Regions from separate parts of the Anaerobacillus sp. 63XJN7_4_ISO-PGPR-S23-413 genome, predicted to be linked through region 1. Evidence: riboswitches for the same ligand, from Rfam matches in the RefSeq annotation. Region 1 holds a riboswitch; the other holds the start of a gene.
What was found. Region 1 has a riboswitch for S-adenosylmethionine ahead of msrA (peptide-methionine (S)-S-oxide reductase MsrA). Riboswitches for the same ligand answer to the same signal wherever they lie in the genome.
Positions count from the first base shown of each region.

Region 1 (8,539 bases):
CTCTGCGATCATGCTGAAAGCAAAGATAAAGGAGGCAATTGAAAGCCCCCGCAAAGCCCCAAACGTACGTACAAAATAAAAGCTGCCTAATATTCCACAGAGTATAAGGAAGAAGGCATTTGCCCAGTTAAGAAACGATGGAAGTAGGTCGAAGCCAACAAGGATCAACCCACAGCAGTACCAAAAAATAAATAGTCGAAAGATTACGTTATCCCATTTCATCATGTTGCGAAGTCCCTTTCTTAGCCAGTTTGTTCATCTTTCAATTTCTGATCTTCAGCAATTAAATCTGCAGTTAACTGACCTGAAAGTGTAACCATTGGTACACCACCACCTGGATGTGTTGAACCGCCTACAAAGTACAGATTATCAATTAGTGAACTTCTAGATGGTATTTTAAAACCACCGTTTACTTTACGATCCGTTGCTACACCATAGATAGAGCCGCCGTTAGAACCATATAAATTCTTAATATCATCTGGAATGAACTGATATTCGAATTCAATTGATTCGCGAAGACCTGTCATACCCATTCGTTCTAATTTATCTAGGACGATTTCACGGTATCTACCGCGATGTTTCTCAAAGCTCTCACCAGGCTCTAATGGTGGAACATGTGTTAAGACAAAGAGATTTTCTTTTCCAGCCGGTGCCTGAGTAGGGTCAGATTTTGATGAGACACCAATATAGACCGTTGGATCGTCAGCAGGGACCCCTTCATCAAATATTTGTTTGAATTCTAACTCGGGATCTTTCGAGAAGAAAAAGTTGTGGTGTTGAAGGTGATCAAACGTCTTATTTACACCAAGTAACAACACAAGGCCTGAAACGGTAGGAGTATATTTTTTCAATTCATCTTTCACTTTTTCAGCACCAGGCTCTCCTTTAAGAAGCGTCTCGTGGGCAGGGATGCCTTCAAGATTACTAACGATTAAGTCTGCCTCCATCATCGTCCCATTCGCAAGTTTTACACCAGCTGCTTTTTTGTTTACGGTGAGAATCTCAGCGACCTCTGTATTGACTTGTACGTCCACACCTAGCTCATCAAGTAGCTTAAGCATTCCTTCTGCTATGTTATACATACCGCCTTCAACATAATAAATACCAAGGCCAAGCTGCACATAAACAAGTTGTGAAAGAATGGCAGGGGAATGATAAGGTGATGAGCCAATATACATAATAAAGAAGTTAAAGAGCTGCTGAAGATGTTTATCATCCAGATATTTTTCCGTTGCCTGATTCATTGATTTCATAGGGTTCATTGTGAGAAGATCTTTAAATGAATGCAGTTTTTGCAAATCTTGAATGCCTGACAAGCTTTTTTTGTAAAAGCTTTTTAAGCTTAAATCGAACATCGTTTTGCAATAATCTAAATAGGAGAGGAAGTTGGAATAATCTTTCTCTGAGCGCTTATGTACTTCAGATAACATAACAGCTATATCACTTGTTACATCAATCTGGGCGCCATCTTCGAAGAAAGTTCTCCATTGAGGTTCAATACGTTTAATGGTCATATAATCGTTTACATTTCGGTTTGCGCTTTTGAATAGTTTCTCAAGGACCCAAGGCATTGTTAGAATGGAAGGACCCGTATCGAATTTAAACCCTTGGCCAGAACGTTTGTTTAATTTGCCGCCAGCGCGCTCATTTTTTTCCAGTACGGTAACTTGATGTCCATCGGCTGCAAGACGAATAGCTGCCGAAAGACCTCCTAGTCCAGCACCAATAACGATTGTTTTTTTGCTCATTCCATCTCCTCCTTCATCGAATTAACTTCAAGCGTCGACATTTATACACTGTAATTGTATAGTGTGGGTATAACCTTTGTAAAGGAATCATAACGCTGTTACAGTGTATAATAGGTTTTCCTGACATAATAATTACCTAATCTTGGATATGTTAAACAATTTTGAAACGAGGAATTTGTATGCAGGTCATCCACTTATCGATCGTAGGGTTAATCTTAGTGAATATTTTTGCCTGGCTGATCATTCATGTTTCTATCTCTTATATTTGCCTTCGGTTGCCAGATTCCTTTTATGAATCTAAAAAATCAATGTTACAAAATAAGAAATGGGAACTGAAAGTGTATGATCGTATCCAGATAAGGAAGTGGAAAACAATACTACCTGATGGGGGAGATGTGTTTAAAGGAGGATTTCGGAAGAAAGAACTCAAAACGCTCACTTCTTCTTATATAAGGAAATTTATCTTAGAGACAAGACGTGCAGAGGTGACCCATTGGCTTCTCATACCACCTTCATTCTTGTTTTTCTTATGGAATCCTTTGAGTATTGGTTTAGTAATGGTTGGGTATTCTTTAATAGTTAATCTTCCATTTATTCTTATACAAAGGTACAATCGACTCAGGTTAAAACCATTATTACATCGACAGATGAAAAAAGAGCAGCGCAGGGGGAATTCCATTGGAACACTTGGGGTTTGATCAAACCGAAAAAAGAAAGAACGAACATATTGATATTTGTCTAACGGAAGACGTGGAAGGACAGGGACTTACGACGGGGTTAGAAAAATATCGTTTTAAGCATAATCCACTACCAGAAATTGATTATAATGAAGTCGATATCTCCACTCAATTTCTTAATAAGAAATTGAAGACGCCATTTCTGATCAGCTCAATGACCGGCGGTACAGAGCGATCTTGGGAGATTAATAAACGTCTTGCCAAAGCTGCTGAAGCACATGGTTGGGCGCTTGGTGTAGGCTCAATGCGTGCCGCTATTCAAGAATCGAAATCCGCTTATTCATTTGACGTAAGAAAACATGCACCAACCATTCCTATACTAGCCAATATTGGAGCTGTTCAACTCAATTATGGTTTTACAGTAGAAGAGTGTAAGAGAGCGATTGACTTCATTCAAGCTGATGCGCTTCTGCTTCATTTAAATCCATTACAAGAAGTATTCCAACCTGAGGGTGATACAAATTTCCAAGATTTAATCGATAAAATTCGAGAAGTAGCAAAAGCGATCCCTGTTCCACTCGGTATTAAAGAGGTTGGCATGGGAATCGATGCGAAGAGTGCTCAGCGTCTTATAAGTGCAGGTGCCAGTTTTATTGATGTTGCTGGAGCGGGTGGAACATCCTGGATTCAAGTTGAAAGTTTTCGTTCCCATCAAACATTAAGACAACAAGCTGCCGAAGCTTTTCAAGATTGGGGTAACCCGACAGCTGATTGTATTATTGATGTAAGGAAACAGCATCCCGATGTCCCGATGGTTGCAAGTGGCGGACTAAAAAATGGTGTGGATGCAGCTAAAGCTATTGCTCTCGGGGCGGATGTGTCCGGATTTGGTAGGGCATTACTTGAAAATGCAGTAGATGATAGTGAAGAAGCGCTATCAGATCAATTAAAGCGAATTGAGTTCGAATTACGAACAGCTATGTTTGGAATTGGAGCTGCATCGATCAATAGATTAAAATACAATAGCGCATTAAAAAAGAAATAGCCAGAGCACTGAGCTCTGGCTTTTTTGTATGAATAAGTTAAGGAACGATGTTCAATTTGTCTTATTTAAACCATATGGCACCAATGACTTCGAGCAACTCGACTTGCTCAGACGAATGAGGAATCAACATTATCGGTTCCCGTAGTATAGGTCGTTCTCTAGAGAGCAAACTAGAGCTTAAGGAGGGCGACGCTAATGGCCTGGTTATCCATTTTTCCGTTTATCGTTGTCATTATCATTGCGATGAAAACAAAACTAGTGATCCCCGGATTAACGGCGGGTTTGCTAACAGCATCATTTATATACAAACCTGGATTGATCATTGGTTTACAACAGTTCTATGAATTTATTATGACTGGTTTGAAAGATGAAAATAATGTTAAAATCGTCCTTTTTCTATATATGTTTACGGGCTTAATCGGATTGATGAAATATACTGGTGGGATAAAAGGATTTGTTCAAGTTGCCTCATCCAAAATCAACTCAAAAAAAGGAGCGTTATTTCTGACGTGGGTGTCAACGCTAGGAACATTTAGTGCTCCTAGTTTCCGCATTGTAACGGTAGCCCCAATCATGAAAGCTCTTTTAAATAAAGTGAAAATCACTCCTCAGGAGCTTGGATTTGTGATAGAAACGACAGCAACTCCAGTTATTGTCTTAATGCCAATTGCTACCGCTTTTGTCGGCTATATGTCATCTGTTGTGCAGCTTTCACTAAAAGCAGAAGGCATTGAAGGAGATGGCTATCGTTACTTTCTTCAAAGTATCCCTTACAACTTTTTTTCGATTAGTATTTTATTGATTGGCTTTTATTTGAGTTTTTTCCATCATCGAAAAACGCCAGCTACAGACGCAGGTAATGTGGAAAAAAAGCTTGATGATCAATGGGAAGATTGTCATCCAGCTGTGGCGAAGGATCTTCCTACGAAACCGATGAATTTATTAATACCTCTTGGAGGAGTTATTCTCCTAACACTTCTTCTTACATATTGGAGTGGTTATAAGAAGGGGTTTACTTCTTTAATCAAGGCGTTTATTGAGGCAGATGTCCTCGACGCGATGGTCTTTGCACTTCTCACTACAGTACTTTTAACGTTCATTTTCTATTTATTTCAGCGTTTTTCTTTAAAGGACCTTGTTACTTATTTTATCGAAGGTGGTAACGAGATGATGCCGGTCATCGTCTTGCTTACTGTCGTTTGGGGCTTAGCAGCTTCAACAGAAGCTCTTGGCTTCTCGTCTTTTGTTACCTCAAACCTTGATTGGATTCCTACTTTATTTGTACCACCAGTCTTATTTCTCGTTGGGGCGTTTATTTCATACTTTATTGGCTCATCATGGGGCACATGGGGAATTTTAATGCCGCTCGGTATTTCATTAGGGTATTCTACAGGAGCAGATCTACCTGTTGTCATTGGAGCCGTGTTTGCGAGTGGGACATTTGGCGCTTTTGCTTCTCCGCTAAGTGACAATACGAATACAGTTGCGAGGATCTTGCAGTTGAATCCTATGACATATGCGAAATTTAAGCTTGGCCCAGCTTTATTAGCGGCGGGATTAGCAGCAGCTGGCTACTTTGTTATCTCTTTTGTAATATAATTATTTTTATGAGTACTTTTGTATTGACATCCGTTTTAAAACCATTTATTATTGGGACTAACTTAATAATCCTTTGTTTAAAGGATCTTCTTATTCAGAGAGGTGGAGGGACTGGCCCTTAGATACCTCGGCAACGGACCTATGAACTTATGTTCAATTGGAACCGTGCTAATTCCTGCGACGAAAGTCGAAAAATGAGAAGAGGCTCGGTCTATCCAAACCCTCTTCTGTTCGAGCAGATGAGGGTTTTTTTATGCACCCTCATTTGGAAATATGTTTTAGTAGAGGGAGAGACTGATATTGCATACACTAATGGATAACGAAGCAAGAAAACAACAGCTTATTAAGGCCCTTCTCTCACAAGGGATATATAAGAAGGGTGAAAAGCAACTTTATATGTTATCACTAAATGAATTAGAAAACATATATGCTCGATCAAATAAAACCATACAGAGAAAAGGAAACGGAGTGGTCATAGTGGAACAAGCAACATTTGCAGCAGGGTGCTTTTGGGGAGTAGAAGCGCTATTTCAACAATTGAACGGTGTTATTTCAACTTCAGCAGGGTTTACAGGAGGAGAGACGATTAATCCAACTTATGAAGATGTTTATTCTGAATTAACAGGCCATGCCGAATCCGTACAAGTTGAATATGATCCTTCTCTCATTTCTTATGAAGAACTTGTAGAAGTTTTCTTTGAAAATCATAATCCAACCTCCTTAAACAAACAGGGAGAAGATGTCGGAACACGCTATCGCTCAGCGATCTTTTACCACTCAAATGAGCAGGCAGAAATAGCATTGATTGCAAAAGAAAAACTCGAGCGATCTGGACGCTTCAAAAAACCAGTTGTGACGCAAATTGTACCAATCACTTCATTCTATCGTGCAGATGAGTATCATCAAAGCTATCTTGCTAAGCGTGGACAGTCTTCTTGCAAAATTTCATAATAGAAAAAAGGCTTTCTCTCATTGTCATGAGGGAAGGCCTTTTTTAGTTAATCACCTTGATTGACACCTATTTGATCAATAAAGACTTTTCCTTTCTCTGATGCATTAAATTCGAACGTAAGAGCATTCATCTTCTTCGGATTAAAGGCATTGTTTGCTTCTAAGAATCGCTGCATCGGAATATTAAAGGTTTGGAGAACCGGTTCAGTAGGTTCACCATAACGTCCTTCTTCAAAGTATTTTGTTTTTGTGTGTTGAATAGGAAGAACACCTTGCAACTGCATGACGTCACTCAGCTTAACACTAGCGGATGCTCCGTTATCTGAACTAGCCGTGATTGTGAAATCAACAGGTTGCTGGTCAGATGGATCTGAAAGGTTTGCTGCTGTGAATGTTAATGAACTGTTCATTGTATAAGCAAATGGATCCTGAAGGGCTTTCTTGAAATTTAATTTGTATGTGCCGTTCTTTGAATAGGAATGATCCCATTTCAAAAAGACCCCATGAGTACCTCTTTCTTTATCGCGTCGAAATTCAAGCTCTCCTTCATACCATTGCAGCAAGCTATTAGTCTCTATGGTGATATAGGGAGATGTCGCTGTTGTGACATCAACGTCCTCTTCAAAGGTGCTATAGATATGATACGAAGGATCTTCATATTTACTAATGTATGTTGTATCAGGTAGCCATTCGAGAGCATAGCGATAATCCTCAAACATCGGTTGATAGGACTCATTTTGATGAAGCGTCGCCTCAAGAAAGCCAGCAACATATGTGCGGGCTATTTGTCGTTGTTCAGTGCCTTTAAGAAGAGGCTCTTTATTTAATAAAAGCGTGAAAGGGAAATACGTATCGTTTTCTCCCCACGTTGTGTTAAATTGTCCGTGATTGGCGCGATCAATATAAAGGGCTGCTTTCATAGCTTCTTTACTGCCAGTTAAATCAATCCCATTATACTGTCGGTCGCCTTCGAATTCCGATAAATCACTATCATAAGAACCTTGAAGTAATAAATAATTGACATCATCCACTTCGATTTTTCGATCTGAAAGTGTTTGATAATCCGTCGGTGCAAGTGCGATAACAGATTCAATATTATAATGGAAATCAAAAGTCATGTTCCCGTTATTTGGGTAACGATCAAGGTCATTGAATTTTGCTGCTAAAATCGCAGCTTGACCACCGCGAGAATGACCTATTAAAGCAATTTGATCCATCTTCACTTTGTTGAATAATGGATTATCTTTTTGAGAAGATAATTTCTCCATTTCTTCAATATGTTTAAGCAGCAACCAAGCGCGTCCATTAATGTCTCCTGCGAGGCCACCAGACCATGATGAATTGAAGAAGTTCTCATCTACTGATACTGTTAAAAAGCCACGACTAGCGAGTAACTCACCTAAATAATTGTAGCCTTCATCTGAGAAGTCCTCCATCTTATGGTTTCCATGGACAATAAGGACAAGAGGAAAAGAACCATTTCCTTTAGGCACCCATACACGTCCATTAAGTGGCACATTGGTGTCTTTAAAGCCCCAGAACCACTCGCGTTCTTTGGACCATTCTCCAATCATACTTGAAGCGTTAACTGACATCGTTTGAATATCTACTTGCTCCCCAAATTCAGGACGTTGCTTATCCTTTCCACTTCCATATGTATAAGTAGTTACATCAAATGAGCCGTATTCTGAAGGGTTATCACTAACAGGTGAGAGCGGCTCTACATTAATAGAGAGACGATCATTCATTAAACCAGGTGTGAATAACCAGTATGAAAAAGCTGACGTTGCTAAAACACCAAACAGTAGCATGATCATAGACATTGGCTTTTTGATGCCTTTAGAAAGAGGGTATCCGAACATAGCGCCAAGGATGATACCGACTGCAATTAAGAGATAGGAGAGCGGAAGGATGTTCTCTAATTGACGAAATTGATCTAATGTATAAATGGTTATAGCAAGCGAGACTCCAATACTTGCAATGAGAAGAGAGGGTAATCTTTTGAAATGCTCTATGAACCATGTACCAATCTTAACGGTGAGCAGTGTACTGACAACTGCAATTAATAGGAAAAGAATAACGTCCATTATTTGACCCAGTCCAGTATGAAAATCAAACCCAATCGAAAAGATTAGCAGCATTGTCATAAAAAGAGCGCCGTAAGAAGCTCCTTTCCATATGGTTTTAAAGAAGGATTGTAATGGTTGAGTAAAAGAAATCAATAAATGCTTTAATTTATTTCGTTTGTGTGTATTTTTACGCGTTTTTTCAAATTCAGGTTCGTGTTCCACGCTAATCCTCCATTTCTTATCCTGCTGCTTTCATTATAGCAAATAGGAAATAAGGAAGAATGCTAAATCTAAGAATGCCTCAATTGAATAAGTAGTGGCTCGATGACTCTAGCACAGATTTCGTTCATTTAATTGTAAAAATAATCGCTGCGTAGTATTTGCTTCTCCTTTGTATAAGTCGTACAATAGGAATTAAGAATTAATGTGAAATATTTCACAAACGTATGT
Region 1 is NZ_CM149688.1:2,013,468-2,022,006, forward strand. It holds gene AC0VYO_RS10910 (carotenoid biosynthesis protein) at 1-225, opposite strand, end outside; gene AC0VYO_RS10915 (phytoene desaturase family protein) at 243-1,748, opposite strand; gene AC0VYO_RS10920 (glycosyl-4,4'-diaponeurosporenoate acyltransferase CrtO family protein) at 1,928-2,446, shown strand; gene fni (type 2 isopentenyl-diphosphate Delta-isomerase) at 2,427-3,470, shown strand; gene AC0VYO_RS10930 (Na+/H+ antiporter NhaC family protein) at 3,666-5,069, shown strand; SAM riboswitch class I at 5,157-5,270, shown strand; gene msrA (peptide-methionine (S)-S-oxide reductase MsrA) at 5,382-6,020, shown strand; gene AC0VYO_RS10940 (hypothetical protein) at 6,068-8,311, opposite strand.

Region 2 (8,539 bases), 1.1 Mb from region 1:
ATTTGTGGCATACCACCTTTACGTTGGCCAAGGAATGTACTTCCCTTCAAATCTTCCCATTCAAAATGATCGACTTTTTCTCTTGATACAAGGAACGTACCGTCTGTTTGTGTAAGTTGAGCAAAGTTTATGACAGGGTCATCAGTGCCTTGTGCATAGACATAAATGGACGTCTCTGATCCTACAAGGGCGACATCAGCTCCGTTAGATAGTAGAGTGGTCATTGTTTTATCTCCGCCCCAAGTAGTCGTTAATTCGACATCAATGCCATGCTTCTCAAAAATACCCTCTGAGAGTGCCACGTATTGTGGTGCATAGAAAATCGAGCGTGTAACCTCAGCTACTCTTACCTGATCGTTTCCACTATTTGTACCACACGCCGAAAGAATAAGAAGAAATACACTTGTGTATATACAAAACGTTATAAACCAGTTTCTTTTCATTATCTATCCTCCACATTTGTCACATGAGGTAGGCTCATGTTTTAGATACTATAGCCTATGTATTTTAAAACAATTGGTGTTTTGAATAGGTAAATTAATGGAGGTAGATAGAAAGAGGAGGATGCGCGAAGTTGAGGTGAATGAGTCTTCAAATAAAAAAAGCACCCGTTAAGGTGCTTTTTGCAATGAGACTAAACATTTGGGCCTGCTTGTTTGATTTCGTCAGCTACATTTGAGAATTTGTCGAAGTTCTTCACAAACTTAGTAGCGAGATCTTTTGCTTTCTCATCATATTTCTCTTGATCTTCCCATGTTTGTTTTGGCTGCAATACTTCTGCTGGAACACCTGGACAATGAGAAGGAATATGCAATCCGAAAATAGGGTCTGTTACTGTTTCGATACGATCAAGTTCTCCATTTAAAGCCGCCTGGATCATCGCTCTAGTATATGAAAGCTTCATGCGCTCTCCGACACCATAACCGCCCCCAGACCATCCGGTATTTACGAGGAAGACTTGAACATCATGCTCCATAATTTTCTCGCCGAGCATTTCTGCATAGCGATGGGCAGGTAATGGCAAGAACGGTGCACCAAAGCATGTAGAGAAAGTGGCTTCTGGTGAAGTGACGCCTCTTTCTGTTCCGGCTAACTTGCTCGTGTAACCTGATAGGAAATGAAACATGGCTTGTTCCTTGGTCAGTTTGCTAATTGGAGGAAGGACGCCAAATGCATCTGCCGTTAAGAAAATAATCGTGTTGGGATGTCCGGCAACGCTAGGAATTGCAATATTAGGTATGGCGTCAATCGGATAGGCAGCGCGAGTATTTTCAGTTAGACTAGTGTTATCGTAGTCTGGTTCACGCGAGCCGTTATCCATCATAACGTTCTCAAGAACCGTTCCAAAGCGAATTGCATCCCAGATTTCAGGTTCTTTTTCTTTTGATAAGTTGATGCACTTAGCGTAGCATCCACCTTCAATATTAAAGACACCATTCATAGACCATCCGTGTTCATCATCACCGATAAGAGATCGATGAGCATCTGCTGAGAGCGTTGTCTTTCCAGTTCCAGATAAACCGAAAAATAGAGCAACATCCCCCTCTTTACCTACGTTAGCAGAGCAGTGCATTGAAAGAATATTTCGCTCTGGTAATAAGTAGTTCATAACGGTGAAAATAGACTTTTTAATTTCTCCAGCATATTCTGTTCCACCAATTAAGACGGTTCGTTTCTCAAAGGAGATAATAATAAATGTTTCTGAATTTGTGCCATCCACTTCTGGATCAGCTTGAAAACCAGGTGCAGAAATGACAGTGAATTCAGCGTCATGTTCTTTTAACTCTGATTCATTCGGACGGATGAACAGCTGGTGGGCGAAAAGGTTATGCCAGGCATATTCATTAATAACCTGAATGGGTAGTCTTGATGACTGGTCAGCACCAGCAAATCCTTTAAACACATAAAGTCCCTTTTTCTCACCGAGATAGTTCAACACCTTTGTGTAAAGGTTTTCAAAACTTTTTTCGGAAATAGGTTGGTTTGTTTCCCAGTTCACTTTGTTCTTTACGGAATCTTCCTTTACAATGAACTTGTCCCCAGGAGAACGTCCTGTATATTTTCCGGTTTCTACGCGAAGAGCTCCTGTAGCTGATAGTTGCCCTTCGTTTTTAAATAGTGAATGTTCAACCAGTTCAGACACTGATAAATTCACATGTGGATTATTCTTATTTAATATCGCATCCAATAACGGTGAGGAGAAGGAAGCTGTTTTCATACGTTAAACCCATCCTTTTTTAAAGATTTCGTTGATTGACTTGTTTAACTCAAAAATAGTATAACACATTCATTCAATTATTCTATACTAATCTATGTATTTTTTGCATAAAAAGTGAAAAATGGGTGAATGACTATTTCTTTAGGTTGAAATCCTGTCGCCATTATATAGGAAGTGATTATTTTATGGCTAAAGGATTAGGGTAGTGGTTCGGTCGCTTCGCCCTTGAATTCGAACACAAAGCCCGTGTTCTTTTCGGAGGGCTCCAGCGCTTGTCGAAGCTAAACGGGCGCTTCCGCTTTTCTTCATTGACACATCCTTTCATGTGCGTTATTATATGTCGAGAATGGATACTCTTATCCCGAGCAGGCGGAGGGACAGGCCCGATGAAGCTCAGCAACCAACTCCTATACAACAGGATTAAGGTGCTAACCTGCAAGACGATAGTCTTGGAAGATAAGAGGCGAAAGGCATGAGATATCAGCTCCTTTTCCCTCTGATTGTAGGGAAGGGCTTTTTTAATGTCGTTGAGATTGATGACGCTATAAAAAAAGGTAAGACGATAAGAAATTGAATTCGTTCTCTCGTTTCGGCACAGGGTAATAGGGAAATGAGTACCGTATCCATTACAACATAATTAGATAGGATCCAATCCTTAAGGAGGTACTTGAGTGAGTAATCGTCGTTTGTTTACTTCTGAGTCAGTAACAGAGGGGCATCCTGATAAAATTTCAGATCAGATTTCCGATGCCATTCTGGATGATATTCTTGCGCATGATCCAAATGCGCGCGTTGCCTGTGAAACTACAGTAACAACTGGTCTTGTTCTAGTTTCCGGTGAAATTACAACATCACACTATGTTGATATTCCGAAAGTGGTTCGTGAGACGATTCAAACGATCGGCTATACACGTGCGAAATACGGATTTGATGCTGAAACATGTGCTGTTCTTTCATCTATTGATGAACAGTCTGCAGACATCGCTGCAGGTGTAAACGTTGCTCTTGAAGCACGTGAAGGTACGATGTCAGATGATGAAATCGATGCAATTGGTGCAGGTGACCAGGGGCTTATGTTTGGTTACGCTTGTAATGAAACAGCGGAATTAATGCCGCTTCCGATTTCTCTTGCGCATAAACTAGCGCGTCGTTTGAGTGAAGTAAGAAAAGAAGAAATTCTTCCTTATCTTCGTCCTGATGGTAAAACACAAGTAACAGTGGAATACGATGAAGCTGGTAAGCCGGTTCGCGTTGATACCATTGTTGTTTCTACACAGCATCATCCTGAAATTTCACTTGAACAAATTCAACGTAACATCAAAGAACACGTTGTGAAGCCGGTTGTTCCTGCTGAATTAATTGATGAAGAAACAAAATACTTCATCAACCCAACAGGACGCTTTGTTATCGGTGGACCGCAGGGTGACGCAGGTTTAACAGGAAGAAAAATCATTGTTGATACTTACGGCGGTTATGCGCGTCACGGTGGCGGTGCTTTCTCAGGTAAGGATGCTACGAAAGTAGACCGTTCTGCGGCATATGCTGCTCGTTATGTTGCTAAGAACCTTGTGGCAGCGGGTCTAACAGATCGTTGTGAAGTTCAACTTGCTTACGCTATTGGGGTTGCTCAGCCAGTATCAATTGCTATTGATACATTTGGCACAGGAAAAGTGTCTGAGGAAAGTCTTGTAGAGCTAGTAAGAGAGAACTTCGATCTTCGTCCAGCAGGCATTATAAAGATGCTTGATCTTAGACGTCCCATTTATAAGCAAACAGCTGCGTATGGACATTTTGGACGTACTGATATTGACCTTCCATGGGAACAAACAGATCGTGCAGAATCCCTTAAACAGGGTGCCGGAATTTAATTAATTTCTAAGAAGCCAAAAATATTTTGGCTTCTTTTTTTTGCTCTATCATCCTTTTTGACATCCGTTATATTGTATTGAATTATCATAAAATAGATGGGTGTTGTGATAAAATGGAAGAAAAAATGGAGGAGTGTAATGTGTGAATACTAGTATATTCGGAGAAACCGTGACCGATGTGAATGAACTAAAAGACATGGCAGGAATACCGAGTAAATTGGCTGCAAACAAAGTCATATCTTTTCTTGATAAACACTGTAAAGAGTTCATATGCCGTACACCATTTATTACGATTGCCACCCAATCAAGTACGGGTGGTGATGTTTCGCCAAGAGGCGATGCACCGGGGTTTATTCAGGTTCTAGATGATCATCATTTATTGATACCGGAAAGACCGGGAAATAAACGAATGGACTCATTGATCAATTTATTAGAAAACCCAAATATCGGTTTGCTGCTGATGATTCCCGGCCGAGAAGAAGCGTTGCGTATTAATGGGAAGGCCTTGATTGTAAAAGATAAAACGCTGCTAGAGCAGTGTGAATATAAGGGGAAAACGCCTTTGTTAGGTATTGGAGTAGAAGTAAAGGAATGCTACATTCATTGTGCCAAAGCCTTTAAACGATCATATCTTTTTGAACCTGAACGATGGCCGAGTACTGAGGGGCTCGCCCCAGCTGCCAGAATGCTATCTGATCATGCAAAAATAGGCGAAGAAAAAGTGATTGAATCGTTGAAAGAAAGTTACACTAAACGTCTTTATTGAACAGAAATCGAGCCCAAACCTTTGTGTATGTTTGGTTGAACAATGGAGCAGTAAATGAGATCATACGTATTTGCTATTTTTTGCATTTCATCTAGCGCGTACAAGTTGTGACCATGTGTTGCGAAGATAGAAGGTGCAGTTAAGCCGATTTCGTTAATCCCAAATACAGTAAGAATCATTTTTTTCTCCTTTCTAAGCATATCGAGCTAATCTTTTAATTCCAATTGTTTTCTCATAATCCTCTACTAATCGTCCGAAGATCGCATCCCATGATTGAGTAAGTGCATAACGACGTCCTTCATAACCCATCATTCTCCGTTCGGTATCATCTGATAAGAGACGATTGATAGCGTGGATATATTCGTCTTCTTTATACGGAGAGCAGAAAAGACCGTTTCTTTCTCCAGTGACAACGTCGGATAACCCTCCAGCATTTGCAGCGATAACAGGGGTCCCGGAGGCAAGTGACTCCAATGCGACATTTCCAAATGTTTCAGTAGCTGATGGAAAGATGAAAAGATCTGAAGTAGCGTATAGCTCTGCTAATTCTTTCCCTTCTCTATAACCAGTGAAAGTGACGTTGTTAGGGACGTTTTCTTGAATATGAGGGAGGGCTGGTCCATCACCAACAATCAGCCATCTTGTTTGTTGTTTCAGCTGTTCTGGTAACTTCCACATGATTTTTTGTAACGTTTCAAGATTTTTTTCTGGAGCGAGTCGACTAACAAATAAAAGAATATACTTCTCCTGAATATTATATCGTTCACGTAGCGAGTGATTTTTTCTAATCGGAGAATATTGTTCGCAATCGACGCCTCTTCTCCAAAGCTTGAGGTTCTTAAAACCTCTTCCTTTTAATCGATTGCGCGTTTCATTGGAAGGAATAAAGGTAGTGGAAAATGGTTGATGAAACCAGGTTAAGTATTTCCACATAAAAGGAGAGAACCATTCAAGGTGGTAATGCTTTAAATAGTCATCAAAATTAGTGTGGTATGAAGCAACCATAGGTATGTTATTTTTCTTTCCGTAATGTAGTCCGCACATGCCAATATTAAAAGGTGTCGCGACATGAAGAAGGTCCGGTTGAAAATCTTTAAGTTGGTTGCGGATAAGACTTACGTTAGGAAGGGCAATGCGACATTCGGGATAAAGGAAAAACTTCATACTGGTAAAGCGGTGGATATTACTTGAGAAAAGGTCATCATCTTTCTGACAGTTAGGAGCAAAAAGCATATAATCAACCTGCTGACGGTCCATATACCTGGTTAGTTTACCAAGAGTGCGAGATACTCCGTTAACCTGTGGATAGTAAGTGTCAGTAAAAAGTGCAAGTTTCATGAATAGCCCTCCCTTTTTCAGCTTAGGATGAAAGTTGAAAGAATACCGGATCCGCCACCAAGTATAAAACCAACAAGAACGTCAGAAGGATAATGATGACCTAAGTAAATCCGCGATATGGCAACTAGACTCCCAAGAGCCATTAAGGGAATAGCTAGTGAAGGAATATGAAAGATAAACGGTGTAAGCACAGAAAAAATAGCCGTTGTATGTCCTGATGGAAAAGAATGATCTTTTAGAGGGTATACGAGTATCTTTGTTTCAGGTAGAGCGAGATATGGCCTGTGTCTTGGATAATGCTTTTTAATAAATTGAACAGGTATATGACTGACAGCAAGGGCAAGCGCAGCTTGAAACGCCCATATCTTTAAAGGAGCAGGTAACAGGAACATCAACAAAAGTGTACTTAAAATCGTTGCCCGAGCACCACCCGCATGCGTAACAAATCCAAAAATAGAAGTAAGATACCTTGAATGACACGTTAAATTCACAAACCGAAACATCGTACACTCACGCTCATAAAGCCACCCAACCACTTTACTCAAAAAGAATCCCCCTTCATCCTATGTGTTACTTCTATCCTATACGAGAAATTTAATGCTACTATTAAAGAAATCTTAAAGAATTGTTAAGAGTATAATGAAAAGCGGAGACGAGCGTTTAGAAACGGAGATATTGGAGCTCTTGAACTAGAACACGTCCTTTGTGTTCTGGTGAAAGAGTGAAATATCGCAGTTTCTGCGAGTCGCAGCTAGCCAAGAAAAGCGGAGACGAGCGTTTAGAAACGGAGATATTGGAGCTCTTGAACTAGAACAAGCCCCTTTTGTTTGAATTGAAAGGTGAAGCGACCCAGGATCTGGAATATATAGATGGCTTTCAAGAAAATACATAAGATCGTCCACACTCTAACGCTCCAAACGTTTTCAAAAACCACACAAAATACCATGAAAAAAGACCAGGAATACCATCCTGATCTTTTTCTTCAAATTAATGTGAAGTAAATAACATAACCGATTGCAAGTGCTGTTGCGACGATATAAACAAGAAAAATCGGATTGCTAAAGAAAGAAGATTTCACCCTGGCGTTCCCTTGATTATCATATTCGCCTTTTTGATTTTGTCCGAGTCTGTACGTCATATATGCCCCTATAAGCAAGGTGATGACGACGAGCACGATCAAGACCATGGTCATTTTGTACACGGAGGCCACCTCGATCCATTAGGATTGTATTGGTAACCTTCCTCAAACTAGCGATAAATATGCGTGCTTTCTAGAGCGGCTTTTGCTCTTTGTAATAGGCAGCTTTTTCAACATATTCTCTTCGAATGCGGTTCATATCCTTTCGATCATCCTCTGTTAATGTTCTAACAACCTTTGCAGGTCTCCCGAAAGCAAGGGAATGAGGGGGGATTTTCTTACCTGGTGGAACAAGGCTTCCTGCGCCAATAAAGGAACCTTCCCCGATCTCAGCTCCATCAAGAATAATGGAACCCATTCCAATAAGTGCCTCTTTGCGAATAATACTACTATGAAGGATTACCTGGTGGCCGATCGTCACACCATCTTCCAGAATGAGTTTTTTATTTGGACTCTGATGAAGTACACAATTGTCTTGAATATTGACCTTATTTCCAATTTCAGTTGGGGCCACATCTCCACGTATGGTCGTGTTAAACCAGACGCTGCTATGTTCCCCGATTGTCACATCACCTGTAATGGTAGTATAATCCGCAATATAGACCGTTTCATGAATCACTGGTTTTTTGTCATGATAAGCATAAAGCATTCCAATCCCAACTTTCATTTATTATAGATGAAATCCTTTCCAAAAGTAGTGTATCAAAAAGAAGGAACCTACATAAGGGGGCTAATGTCCATGCGTATAAAAGAAACTGAATATCCAAAAGCGGTTATTGTGTTAGTTCATGGAGCAAACGAACATCATCGAAGGTATGATTGGCTCGTTTCTAAGTGGATTGAAGCAGGCTATCATGTAGTGCTTGGCGATTTACCTGGACAAGGTGAAAGTACTAGAAGACGGGGCCATATTGATTCATTTAACCAATATATTGAAACGATTGATAAGTGGATCAAGAGAGCTCATGAGTATAAGCTACCTGTGTTCTTACTTGGGCATAGTATGGGAGGACTTGCATCCATCCGTACGATTATGGAAAAACGTCCTTCTCTAACTGGAGTCATTTTATCTTCTCCGTGTATTGGACTAGTTAATCCCCCTAACAAAGGTGTAGACTTGCTCTCAAAAGTACTAAATCCAATTGTCCCTTCTCTAAGGTTAAATTCAAAGCTAGAACCGAACATTGGGACAAGGAATCCAGAGTTCCACA
Region 2 is NZ_CM149688.1:3,134,389-3,142,927, reverse strand. It holds gene AC0VYO_RS16565 (ABC transporter substrate-binding protein) at 1-443, opposite strand, end outside; gene pckA (phosphoenolpyruvate carboxykinase (ATP)) at 635-2,218, opposite strand; SAM riboswitch class I at 2,572-2,681, shown strand; gene metK (methionine adenosyltransferase) at 2,890-4,086, shown strand; gene AC0VYO_RS16550 (MSMEG_1061 family FMN-dependent PPOX-type flavoprotein) at 4,229-4,852, shown strand; gene AC0VYO_RS16545 (hypothetical protein) at 4,846-5,031, opposite strand; gene AC0VYO_RS16540 (glycosyltransferase family 4 protein) at 5,045-6,190, opposite strand; gene AC0VYO_RS16535 (phosphatase PAP2 family protein) at 6,208-6,693, opposite strand; gene AC0VYO_RS16530 (hypothetical protein) at 7,173-7,391, opposite strand; gene AC0VYO_RS16525 (gamma carbonic anhydrase) at 7,462-7,977, opposite strand; gene AC0VYO_RS16520 (alpha/beta hydrolase) at 8,068-8,539, shown strand, end outside.
Region 2: linked by a shared signal. The riboswitch ahead of metK (methionine adenosyltransferase) and the one ahead of msrA (peptide-methionine (S)-S-oxide reductase MsrA) in region 1 are both predicted to bind S-adenosylmethionine.